2 linked regions of the Bythopirellula goksoeyrii genome follow. Each later gene encodes a partner of the first gene's protein in a complex. Links are inferred from orthologs where the notes say so. Each region holds a gene or a part of one and is shown in the gene's direction. Other genes may lie near its edges.

Evidence for each region. The genes of interacting proteins can lie anywhere in the genome.
Region 2: the proteins of mnmG (region 1) and Pr1d_RS12505 are in contact, whole or in part, in a solved structure (PDB 9HIP), measured with the Escherichia coli proteins. The link is inferred for Bythopirellula goksoeyrii from one-to-one orthologs.

Annotation. Positions count from the first base shown.
Region 1 is NZ_CP042913.1:92,747-100,340, reverse strand. Bases 2,064-5,004 are described here. They hold mnmG (tRNA uridine-5-carboxymethylaminomethyl(34) synthesis enzyme MnmG), read left to right. Parts: upstream 2,064-2,588; coding sequence 2,589-4,421; downstream 4,422-5,004. Other genes in these bases: Pr1d_RS00360 (response regulator), read left to right, coding at 4,874-5,004; Pr1d_RS00370 (alpha/beta hydrolase), read right to left, coding at 2,064-2,340. Outside these bases: Pr1d_RS00375 (hypothetical protein), read left to right, coding at 103-1,374; more of Pr1d_RS00370, read right to left, coding at 1,321-2,063; more of Pr1d_RS00360, read left to right, coding at 5,005-5,452; Pr1d_RS00355 (sensor histidine kinase), read left to right, coding at 5,489-6,175; Pr1d_RS00350 (NYN domain-containing protein), read right to left, coding at 6,273-6,896; Pr1d_RS00345 (aspartate/ornithine carbamoyltransferase family protein), read right to left, coding at 6,933-7,594. UniProt on the Escherichia coli protein: NAD-binding protein involved in the addition of a carboxymethylaminomethyl (cmnm) group at the wobble position (U34) of certain tRNAs, forming tRNA-cmnm(5)s(2)U34.
Region 2 is NZ_CP042913.1:3,135,438-3,140,474, reverse strand. What follows is about bases 1-2,879. They hold Pr1d_RS12505 (tRNA modification GTPase), read left to right. Parts: upstream 1-674; coding sequence 675-2,084; downstream 2,085-2,879. Other genes in these bases: Pr1d_RS12500 (M20/M25/M40 family metallo-hydrolase), read left to right, coding at 2,238-2,879; Pr1d_RS12510 (YidC/Oxa1 family insertase periplasmic-domain containing protein), read left to right, coding at 1-531. In the rest of the region: more of Pr1d_RS12500, read left to right, coding at 2,880-3,803; Pr1d_RS12495 (DUF971 domain-containing protein), read right to left, coding at 3,908-4,213; Pr1d_RS12485 (TfoX/Sxy family protein), read left to right, coding at 4,524-4,778; lepA (translation elongation factor 4), read right to left, coding at 4,869-5,037. UniProt on the Escherichia coli protein: Exhibits a very high intrinsic GTPase hydrolysis rate. Involved in the addition of a carboxymethylaminomethyl (cmnm) group at the wobble position (U34) of certain tRNAs, forming tRNA-cmnm(5)s(2)U34.

The DNA of each region.
Region 1 (7,594 bases):
ACCCGCAGATTTTGCCCAACCTAAATTGCCCCCGTGACGGGCAAGGTCAAGCAGTCCTGCGGTAGTCAGTCTTTCAAATCCCAGTTCGAAGAAGGCACTGAAATGAACACCACTTTCCCCCACGATTTTAGTTTTAGCAAGTTCCTGCGACTTGCTACGGTCGCTTTGCTGTCCTGTGTTGCCATGGCCGCGTTTGCCTCGGCCCAAGTCCAATGCGACGAATGCAGCATGTGCAACAGCTGTCTGAATTGTTGCAATTCGGCCCCTGAATTGTGGGTAATCAACACCCGCCATGTCCCCAAGTGTTCGAACCTCGACCGAGGATTCGAGTGCATCACCTATCAGCGGTACGACCGTTGTCGAGGTTGCTTCGTGAAGGAATCCCGTGAGTCGTTCCTGGCTCAAGAGGCATCGATGCCTACCATGTTCTATCTGCATGGCAATACTCTAAAGCACAAAGGTGCGATGAAAGGGTTTTGGGATCTGTACGACAAAATGAGATGTTGCCCCGGTTGCAAACGGCTAGTCTGCTGGTCATGGCCTGCGCAACGTGTGTATAAAATGAAGGGGTTGCGGTTCCGAGAGATGGTTCAAAAGAATCTTCGGATCAAGTATGTATATTCCGAATATCAAGGATACTACTTGGCAAAGCTCGTTGATCAAATGAGCCTCACTCAACGCGTAACTCTTTCGGGCCATAGTTATGGTGCGATCAGCTGCTCAGTGGCACTGCACTTGATGGGCGGCGGCTGTACCCGCGGCTTGACCCTGGCAGGGGCTGAGCCCGTCGAGCGGCACAACTTACGTGCAGCGATGATTTCCGGTGCGTTTGACTACGACATGCTATTGCCAGGACACCGATACGGTCAGGCATTTGTTGCAGCGGAAAAAATATTCTCCACGTTCAACTGTCACGACAAGACACTCAAGAAATGGCCCGACACTTCATGGCATGGTCGCCAGGCCCTAGGCTTCATAGGAATGCCAGCACGTTGCCTGGGTGAGTATCGTCATAAGCTCTGTCAGATGAATACCTACCCTGAGAATAAAAAATCGCATTATCTGTCAGCTCACTTGAAGAATAACCGCTTTGTTTCAGCTCTCTGCTGCATCGCTTTTGGCGGAAGCAAGCCAATGATCGCTAAGGTAAATGTGGCTACCGAGTTGGCCAATGCGTCTAAAGAAACGGCGAAAGAGGAAGAGCCGCTGCCTGCTATAGATGACTTGGCCATCGAAGCCCAGTCCGCTGCAGACACCGAGGAAGTGGCTGAGGAGAAGCAAGCTCCCTCCAACCGTGTGGCAAGCTCAAAGACTTCGAGATCAGGGAGTCGTTCCAGCCACCGCCGTAATGGGGTGTTTGGTTCCCGAAGGTAGGAAGTACCCATGCTGCAAGAATCGCAGTGTATATTCGCGTACTTGTTCATTCTTCGGCATGAGTTGATGGATCCCTTTTGCCAAAACGAAATCACTGGCACCTGCCAGTTGAGTCGTCTCGACTGATAAGAGTCCATCGTCGTCGCCAGGGATGGCGGCGAGGTAGCCTTCGCCGTCACCGTGACCACCTGCGATGATGCCGAATTCGAAACTGGGCGTCGTGAGTCGCTGCTCCAACGTTTGCCAGCCTTTGCCTGGAGCAAGTTGTTGCAGCGGCTCGCCGGCGAATAGCTGAGCGATCTTGCTTTCAGAAAAATTGTCGGCCATTGAGGCTCCATGATTCGGCGGGGCGATCATGACGAATCGATTGTAGGTAAAGTCTGGCTGCTCTGAGGCAGGCAACGATGCCAAATCGGTCAGCGCCAAACGGATGACGATATTGCCCATGCTGTGGGCGACAAAATTGACCGTCTCCACGCCGTCCAAATGTCGTAAAACGCTGGTAAGAGACTTCGCATGTTGGTCGATATCTCCTACCGTCGAGGGATAGCCAAAATTTACTACATTGAAACCGCCCTCTTCCACAAGATACTCAGCTAGGCCATCCATCATTTGGCGGGCCGCTCCGAGACCATGAACTAACACAACGACTTCCTTAGGGAGTGCCGGAAGTTTCTCGACTTGCTTGGCTCGCTCCAATTCGGCAAGGCAGTTTTCGAAAGTGCCAAAAGTTCGCCGTCGATCATTGGCATCGATCAACCGGTAATGCCCAATACTGGAGTGCCTTTGAATCCGCCAGCCGTCATAGATTACCTCATCAGACCAGACGAATCGGCCGCCGAGAGTCTGGCTGCCAATGCCAAAGAGTGCCGGCTCGGCGTTCGCATATGCTGCCAGAAGAGTTAGAAAGAACAGGCTCTCGATTACAAGAGCGGCGAAGTGGTGGTGTTGGCGGGTACTTTTCATGATTGGCTCCTCTTCCTGGGGATTAGCCGATGTCCCAAAAGCAGATGGTGGGCGGGACAATTAGCTAGCGTGGATTGTACTCCTTCGGGCCCAGCAGCCCAACTACGTTTACGGGACCGCGGGGTCGAGAGTTCGTGAGTGTTGAGGAAATCGTTCCTGACCCTTGGGGAAACAGCATTTCCAATGATTCCCCGCATCTCTCACCTGGATGACTCGCATTCGCCCTGGGACTCCAGTACGCTAGGGAAATGGCAACATGCACCTATGATTTCGATGTAATTGTCGTCGGCGCAGGTCACGCGGGGACCGAGGCGGCGTTGGCCGCTGCACGTATGGGGGCTAAGACGGTTCTTCTCACCACCAACTGCGATACCGTCGGTCAAATGAGTTGTAACCCGGCGATCGGCGGCGTGGGCAAGGGGCAGATTGTCCGCGAGATCGATGCCCTCGGAGGCGCGATGGGATGTGCGATCGATGCGACAGGCATCCAGTTCCGCATGCTCAACCGGCGCAAAGGCCCGGCCATGCACAGCCCACGAGCCCAAGCCGACAAGAAACTCTATCAAGCCGAAATTAAGCGGTTCTGCGAAGAGCAACCAAATCTTTCGCTACGGCAGGAGGTGGTCGAGGATCTTCTGACCGAAAAAAGTGGCGAGGTGCCCCGCATCGTCGGCGTCCAGGTTCGAGGCGACGCGGTCTATCGTGCATGCGCTGTCGTGCTCACCACCGGTACATTCCTCCAAGCCTTAATGCACACCGGTGAGACGAAGACCGCAGGAGGTCGCGCGGGGGAAGGAACCACGGGGGGAATTAGTGGGGCGCTTGACCGATTGGGAATTCGCCTCGAGCGATTCAAGACCGGGACGCCGCCTCGCCTGAATGGCCGCACCATCGACACCAGCCGCACCGAGTTGCAGCCAGGCGACGATGAGCCACAACCGTTTTCGTTTCTCAATGACCGCATCGAGGTCGAGCAACTTCCCTGCTTCATCACCTACACCAACGAGCAGGTGCATGATTTAATCCGCGCAAACCTCGAACGAGCCCCCATGTACAGCGGACAAATCAATTCTTCCGGTCCGCGCTATTGTCCGTCGATCGAAGACAAGGTCGTGCGGTTTGCCGACAAGTCGCAGCATCAATTGTTTCTCGAACCAGAAGGCCGAAACACGCAGGAAGTTTATGTGAATGGTGTCTCGACCAGCCTGCCACGAGATGTGCAAGACGCGATCTTTCGCCTGATACCGGGTTTGGAACACGCCGAGATCATGCGCTATGGCTACGCGGTGGAATACGACTACGCTCCCCCCGATCAGCTACGCGTAAGCCTGGAATCGAAGCTGGTTAAGGGTCTGTACTTTGCTGGGCAGATCAACGGTACTACCGGCTACGAAGAAGCCGCTGCCCAAGGGCTCGTGGCGGGTGCCAATGCAGTGCTGGCATTGCGAGGTGATCCTCCCTTAGTACTCGACCGCGATCAGGCCTACATCGGCGTACTCATTGACGATCTGGTCACATGCGGCGTCGATGAACCCTACCGTATGTTTACCAGTCGGGCTGAGTATCGCCTGCTCCTTCGGCAGGACAATGCAGATCGGCGACTCACGGCGCTGGCCCATGAGCTAGGATTGGTCGATCTCAACCGGTTTGATCACTTTGAACAGAAACGTCTCGAAATTGAGGCCGCGACGGAGTTGATTGAAAACACCCGTTGCGATGGAACGCCGCTGGCTCAAATCGTGCGTCGCCCCGAGATCGCGTGGTCGGACATTGTAGGAAGGCTGCCCCAATTGGCGGGCCTGGGCAAGCAAGTCGCCGAGCAAGTGATGAATGACCTAAAGTATGCTGGCTATATCGCACGACAAACTGTCGAGGTCGACCGGCAGCAGCGACTTGCGGAAAAGCGTATCCCCCAGAGTTTCGACTATGCCCGTCTCACGCAGCTTCGCGCCGAAGCGCGGGAAAAATTCCAAAAGGTGCAACCGGTGAGTCTTGCCCAAGCAAGTCGAATCAGTGGTATTACGCCTGCTGACATTGCTTTGTTGATGGTGCATTTTGAGGGGAAAGCACCTGTGAGGTAGTTGGTTTTCTACCGATCATCCTGAATTGGAAGTCCAGGCAGGCGGGCACCATCATCGGCAGAAAAATACGGCTTTAGCTAGCTTGAGATCATAAGGTGTTATGAGCTAATACGTTACAGAGAATTGATCTCTGTTGACGGGAATTCAAGGGCGGCTATAATTCGTTCAATTGGCAATTCAGGGGATATCGGCAGACACGGAGAACATTGCCGTCTAAATAGCCTTGCTTATTTGAGGCGGCAATCAATGGTTGGGAAGACTACGCACTTCGGTTGTGTGTTGTTGAAAACTAGGTGATTTGGACAGGATACACTTCTATGTCAAATTGTCACACCGAATAGTCCAACCTTAGTTCTTGCTGCTGCCCTAGTTTATCCTGCTTGCCTTTTTAATTCCCTTGAAAGTACTACTGGTCCTTTCACCATCGACTAAGGAGAGAGGTGGTTCGAACTATGAAGACCGTATTCACTACCGGCGAAGCCGCGAAGATTTGCAAGGTCAGCCAGCAAACGATTATCCGCTGCTTCGATTCGGGGCAACTCAAGGGTTTTCGGGTGCCTGGCAGCAGATTCCGGCGGATTCCCCGTGAGCAACTCTATGCCTTTATGCGGGACAATGGGATTCCTACCGATGCCCTCGACAGTGGACGCCGCAAGGTTCTAGTTGTTGACGACGACGAAGATCTGGTCGAATTGATTGTAGACGCCCTTGAACGCGATGGCCGATTCGATGTCCGTAGCGTCAACAACGGCTTCGGCGCTGGCATGTTGATCAAGGAATTTCGCCCCGACATGATCGTGCTGGATGTCATGCTTCCAGACATCAATGGTAAAGAAGTCTGTACGCTAGTTCGCAGCCAGAAGACGATGGACGACGTGCGGATCATCTGCATCTCGGGCATGGTCGAACAAGACAAGATCCAAGAGCTTCGCGATGCAGGTGCCAACGACTTCATGAAGAAGCCGTTTGACGTCGATGATCTGGTCGGTCGGGTCTGCCAATTGCTAGATGTCGAGACCGCTTCAACCTGAGTGCGACTCGCCTAATTTTCGCGGGGGCCGTGCCGGATGGATGAGCTCGAACGGCAAAAGCTCGATGCGATGAAGGAGCTGGCGTACGGCGCAAGTCACGAGATCAACAACCCGTTGGCCAACATTGCCGCGCGTGCGCAGTCGTTGCTGCGCGAAGAATCGCATCCTGATCGCCGACGGTCTCTCGAGGCGATTCATCAGCAGGCGATGCGCGCCCACGAAATGATCTCCGATCTGATGCTATTTGCTCGGCCACCTCAGCTAGTTTGCGAACCATTCGATTTGGTGGAATTGATCTCCGGCGTGATCTCAAACCTAGCTGCTGAGACCAATACTCGCCAGATTCAGTTGAAACTAGAGAGCTCAGAGGAATCGATTCGGATCAAAGCAGATCGACAGCAGTTATCCGTGGCAATAGGTGCGGTCTTGGACAATGCACTGGAGGCGATTGGTCGCGACGGAAATATTTTAGTTGCGCTCAGTTGCTCGGATGAATCAGTAGCAATAGAGGTGACCGATGACGGTCCCGGCATCTCTGCCGAAGTCCGCAAGCACATGTTCGATCCTTTCTACTCAGGTCGAGAAGCGGGACGTGGTCTGGGGTTTGGACTCAGCAAGTGCTGGCGCATCGTTTCCGAACATGGTGGCAGCGTGGTTGTGGAAAGCGCAGGCGAGTCAGGAGCGACGATCACCATGCGTTTGCCGATTGAGTCAGCATCGTAGCCCCCGACTCTGCGAGTCGAAATCATGATTGCTGCACTTACCACTCGGAGAGTGGTGCTACAATCTGCCGGAACTGCGCATGACTTGTTCCGGCCTACTATTGCTCGCCATCTCTCAGCAAATCTTCTCCGTAGCCTGGTGGAAAAGGGTTTGTGAGGTCTGTCTCCACTTCGCGAGTTCTCGGTTTTGTCGGTTCGACAGAGTCGGTAGCCTCTGCCGCCATGCCTTCGGAAAACTTGTCGACCCAATATGCGATCTCTGCCTCTGTAAGCGACCTGACAGGCTTGTCAGGAACTAGAGTACCCGGCTGATTCTCAGCTTCCTGTCTTCTTTGCCAGATTTCACCATACCAGCGATCGCTATCGATATGTGATGCCCGCCGTCGGCGGGCTGCGCGTTGGATGCGGTGATCACTCGATACGACCAGTAAAGACCGTGGAGCTGTCTCTGCGAGAATCAACTCTTCGATCAATGCATCGGCATCGGCATACTCTGCCGCATACCTAACGATGATCCCCTGATACGTCAATGTTCGAGGCAACCCAGGCGGTGCTTCAGCAGCATCGAAGACAATGGTGGTCAGAGAACGTTCTTCATCCGGAATCGAGTTGGCGAGAAAACTCAGAAGCGCTTCTCGTGATCTTTGGAATGAATTGGGTCCGCCTCCCCCTCCAAACCCCGTCACATGCAACAAATTGTAACCATCAATGAGAAGAGGCATGATTGAGATGGGGGAGGAAAGAAGCGGCTAAATTCTTCAAATCGCCGAGGAAGGACTTTCATTATAGTCATGCCATTCGCTGTATTCTTCGTGGAAGAAACGCGAAATTTGGTGATCGACACCGAATACCGATGCCAACAGTGCGGCGCGGATCCACATGCCATTGCGGGCCTGGCGGAAGTAGACGGCCCGCGGGTCATTGTCGATTTCGGGTGGAATTTCGCCGAAATGCTGATCGCGCGGGAAAGGGTGTAAAATGGGAGCATAGCGTTTCATGCGGCTCACAAGTTCGAGATTCAACTTGTAGCGCGACAAATCCAACGCGGCAAACTTCGCATCCTCGTCGGCCGCATTGTGTTCCTTCTGTATGCGTGTCATGTAGAGCGCATCGAGTTGCTCGATGACGGGTACTCCCCCGACCCGTTCGTCAAACGACTGCACTTCTATTGTTCGCACCCCGCGGTCGGCCAGTCGCTGGCGCAAGTCGTCGCGGAGCGAAAGCGTCGGATCGTCGGGCGAGACGAAAATTAGGGTTACTCCCTCGTAATTCCCCAGCAAGCTGGCCAGTGATCGCACGGTCCGACCCCGACCAATGTCTCCACAGAACCCGTAGACCTTGTGCGACAATCCTTTGGTCAGATCTGGATGCTCCCGGCGTAGTTCGTCAAAACGAGTAGCGGCGGGCGAGTCCTGTGGGC
Region 2 (5,037 bases), 3.0 Mb from region 1 along the record:
ATCCAGCTGCCCGTATTCATTGGTCTGTATAGATCGCTGGCCGTGGACGTGGAATTGCGGCAGGCACCTCTCTTCGGCGACGCGATACGATGGTGCTCGAATCTGGCGGCCCCGGATATGCTCTGGAACTGGTCAAAGTACATGCCTGACTTCATTAATAGCGGTGAAGGGTTTTTTGGCCTGGGTCCCTACTTGAATATCTTGCCACTAGTGACGTGCGGTTTATTTATTCTGCAACAGAAGCTGGTGATGCCAGAGCCTGCAAACGAGCAAGCGGCACTGCAGCAGAAGATGATGAAATATATGATGGTTTTCATGGGGCTCTTGTTCTATAAGGTTGCTGCCGGATTGTGTATTTACTTCATCGCTTCAAGTTTATGGGGCATCGCCGAACGAAAACTGATCCCGGCTCCCGTTGCGCCGAGTCTCGATTTTGCGACATCGCCTGAGAGCCCTCGCTCAATCAATCGCAGTTCCAAGAATGGCGCAGCGACTAGCAAACAGGCAAAACGGCCGAAGAAAAAACGGTAGTCTTGGCAAGATGTCATTCCCGTGCAGGTCGGAACCCAGATATATCGTGTTGATTTCTGTGTCCTCGCCTTCGTGAGAATGATGGTTCTAACGGTCAAGTCGGATGCTTTATCGAGTTTTCCGAGGCATTAACACTTACTCCTATGGTCCCAAATATCACTGACACGATTGCTGCAATCGGCACCGCCCCAGGAGTATCGGCGAGGGGGATGATTCGCCTGAGCGGACCAGCAATGCTCACTTGCTTGAACGAATGCTTTGAACAGGTAGAACAAGAATTACAGCTTGAAGCAGTCAATTCAGCACAAGCGGTCGTCGGCAATCTGCGATTAAATAATGCCGCCTCATTGCCGTGTGACATGTTTCTCTGGCCCAGTGAGCGGAGTTATACTTGCCAACCAAGCGTTGAGCTACACACTATAGGCTCGCCCCCTCTATTGGACTTCGCCTTGGAGACGTTGTGTCGCTTCGGGGCGCGGATTGCCGAACCGGGGGAATTCACCCTTCGCGCTTTCCTCGCAGGCCGCCTAGACCTAACTCAGGCAGAAGCCGTGCTTGGGCTCATTAACGCCACCGGAGACGACGATTTTCAGTCCGCCTTAGTGCAGCTTGCCGGTGGACTGTCTGAGCCACTCGCTCAACTTCGTGAACAGCTGCTCATGTTGTTGGCCCACTTGGAGGCCGGGCTTGATTTTGTGGAAGAAGACATCGAATTCATTTCTGCTGAGGATCTCAAGTCGCAACTAGTCGAGGCTGTGAATAGGGTCCAAGCTGTCCTCGATCAGTTGGCTAATCGCAACCAACACTTGACCTCTCCCCGCGTCGTCTTGGTGGGGAAACCGAATGCGGGAAAAAGTAGTCTGTTCAACGCCCTTGCCGACAGGTTTGGTGTGATTTCAGAAGGCCGGAGAGCATTGGTATCGGAGGTAGCCGGCACGACACGCGACTTCTTGTCGACTACGATCAATCTGGGTGGACAATGTTGTGAAGTCATTGACACGGCTGGAACCGAAACAGTGGGTCGTGTTGAATCGATCATGAGCATCGCCCAGGAAATGACGGAGACCCAACGAAAGCAGGCAGACTGCTGCGTGCTATGTGTGGACTCAAGGGACGAGGATTTCGAGGACGAAATAGCTAACTTCCTAGTTTCGTCACACAATACAGCTTCCAATTGCCTGGCGATTACTAAGAGCGATCTGTTAGAAGGATGCGAATCCGTCAACCGTCCTCATCCTCATGTGGTATTTTGCAGCAGTCTTACGGGAAAAGGCCTACCTGTGTTGCAACTGACAATTACGAAGTTGTTAGGTAGTTCGGAGAAGTTAGCCTCTTCAGGAGTTGCTGCGACTGCCGCCCGCTGCAGCGAGAGCCTGCGAAATGCCCGTGACTCTCTAAAAAACGCCTTGGAGACACTCTCCGCCCGAGGTGGGGAGGAACTGGTGGCCGCTGACTTGCGTGCAGCCCTCTCGGACCTGGGCCGTGTAGTGGGTGCCGTCTATACCGACGACGTGTTGGACCGTATCTTTAGTCAATTCTGTATTGGCAAATAAAGTTTTCGGGCCCTCGGGGGCAGCTGCCACAAATGGAAGTTGCCACCGCTACGAGCGGACTTTGAACAAACTGAGACTAGTCTTCCAGAGGGGTAGACGATAGTTAATTCAGACATACGAATTCGTATTATTTGCTCCAATTCAGGACACTCAATGACCCGCCTCTGTCTGAATCTTCGATATCGCTTCTTGTGTGCCTTTTTGGTGAGCTTTCTGGCGGCAATCTCGTTGCTAGCTGATGCAGCTGAAAACGCCTGGTATGACATCGCGCGCGCCTCGATCACGACCGCCGAAATTCAGGGACACGTCGATTATCTGGCAGCGGATATGCTTGAAGGACGTGAGGCCGGCTCGCGTGGAGGCCACGCGGCCGCCAAGTACATTCTGGAATTGGTTCAACAAACAAGTCTCGAACCTGCCGGTACAAATGGAACTTTCCAACAACATTTCCAAGGGCATTCGCAAAACCTTCTAGCACTGCTACCTGGTTCTGACCCCGATCTCAAACACGAAACTATCATCGTAGGTGCCCATTACGATCACGTCGGATATGGCAACCGCCGCAATAGCTTCGGTCCTTTTGGCTACGTCCATAATGGAGCAGATGACAATGCCAGTGGGGTATCGGCCGTGTTGGAATTGATAGATGCCCTCACCCGCACCGAGCAACGCCCCAGGCGATCAATTTTGTTCGCCTTCTGGGATGGCGAAGAAAAAGGGCTGCTGGGTTCCTCTTATTGGGTACGCAAGCCGACGGTGCCTCTTAGTAGTGTGAAGCTCGCAATAAACGTCGATATGGTCGGTCGTCTGACTGATGGCAGAATCGAAGTGGGGGGGACGCGGAGCGGCAGCGGATTCCGTCGGCTTATGAGTACCCCCAATCTCAACGAAGCGTGGCTCGATTTTAATTGGGAATACAAGAACAACAGCGATCACTGGACTTTCTTCCAAAAGCAGATTCCTTCACTCTACATCCATACCGGACTCCATGATGACTATCACCGTCCGTCGGATGACGTAGAGAAAATCAACATCCCGGGTATTCGAATGGTCACCAGCTATATGCTAGAGCAAGTCGTGGAGCTTGCCGACGCGGACTACTTACCTGAATATCGAAGTGCAGCGAGGTTGGATAACCCATTCAACCAGACGCGACTCGAGAAACCGCTCCCCCCTATGGCGTCACGACTTAGTTTCACATGGGAGAAAGCGGCGGATGGTTCCTTAGAAGTGAAAGATGGCCTTGAGACAAATAGCACCGTCCAACGCGGCGATAAGATTGTCTCGGTCAACAATTTGCCACTATCTGACGGCATCATGCTGGAGTCTCTCGCTTTGCAAAGTGATTCGCCACTCCAAATGAGCATCAAGCGAGCGGGAATCGACGAGCAACTGGACGTGTCCGTCCCTCTCTCTGGAAATCCAGTACAACTGGGGCTCTCGTGGCGTGATGACCCAGCGGAACCTCAATCGGTTTATGTCACCCGTGTGGTGCCACATTCCCCTGCAGATCGTGCAGGATTCCAAGTCAATGACCGCATCTATGCAGCCGATGATAAGGACTTTGCTGACCGCAATGAACTCTTGCAGCATGTCCAATCACAGATCGCTAACGAGGCTTCCATGATTCGCTTTGAGGTGGAGAGCCGTGGCGTGATTCATCCCCTGGAAGTTCACATGAATGTATTGCATGGCAATACGAGCGATGCATCTTTGTAGAAGCGTAGCACGACTCTCCGAGTCGCATCATATTGTGCAGGTCCGTTTCGGGTGATTGATATTGCGACTACTTCGAGTGAAAACATAAACTCGGGGAGACTCGGCTATGAATTCAGCAACCTGCACAATTCTCGCAGTCGCTCCCAGGTGAAAAGCCCAGCATTGTGCCCATCCGTCCAATGGATGCGAACCGCATAGCTCCCCACAAGCTCCATGCTTTCAATGGAAATATCTTCGGGCACCGACGCAGGATCAAGAATCTGCTCACCGGTCCATTCATTTACACAATGGGCACACTGGCACTGTCTGCGGAGAAAGGCGAACGGGAAATCAATCTGCGAGTCGCCCCAGGCCACATGCAGTTGACCGGACTCCCGATTGGCCTTCAGATCAAGGGGGACATTGCTCATGATTTGCCTTGTTTGCAGGAATTTTCCCAATAACCGTTTCCGAAAATCGGCTAGCCGTAGTACCAGCCGCCGACTATACTTTGATGCTCAGCACGACGTAAGAGGGGATGTGGCGAAATTGGCAGACGCGCTGGATTTAGGTTCCAGTTCCTTCGGGAGTGCAGGTTCAACTCCTGTCATCCCCACTCTTGCGTTAAGTTTAAATCCTCACTTCTAATTCCAAGCACACTCCGTGACTGAAGTTGACGAAATCCTAGTCGCCCGGATTCGGCCAATACTGTAACGCCACAAAGTTGATTCTGAAAAGAAGATGTTTGGCGGCGTCTGTTTTATGGCTAACGGCAACATGTGCGTAGGAGCCTGGAAGGGCTCGCTTGTCGTTCGGCTGGCCAGAAAGAAGCACGACGAGACACAATCCGAGACCCATGTACGACCAATGGACATCACCGGCAAAGTGATGCGAGGCTGGGCACTGGTCGAATCGGCAGGCATCAAGTCTGGTTCTGTTTTGAAGTCATGGGTGCATCGCGCAGCCAAGTTCGCCGAGTTGCTACCGGCGAAGTGACTTACCGATTGGCCGCCATGAGTTCAGGGTTCTGCAATCTGTGTGCAATCCACTTGAAACAGGCAGTTTCTGAGCGTAAGTGAGAAACGCCTACTTCTTCTTCCCCTCTTCTTCCCCAGTCTCCAGCACCGCCAGGAATGCCTTCTGTGGAATGTCGACCGACCCAATGGACTTCATCCGTTTTTTGCCTTCCTTCTGCTTCTCCCACAGTTTGCGTTTGCGGGAAATGTCGCCGCCGTAGCACTTGGCGGTCACGTTC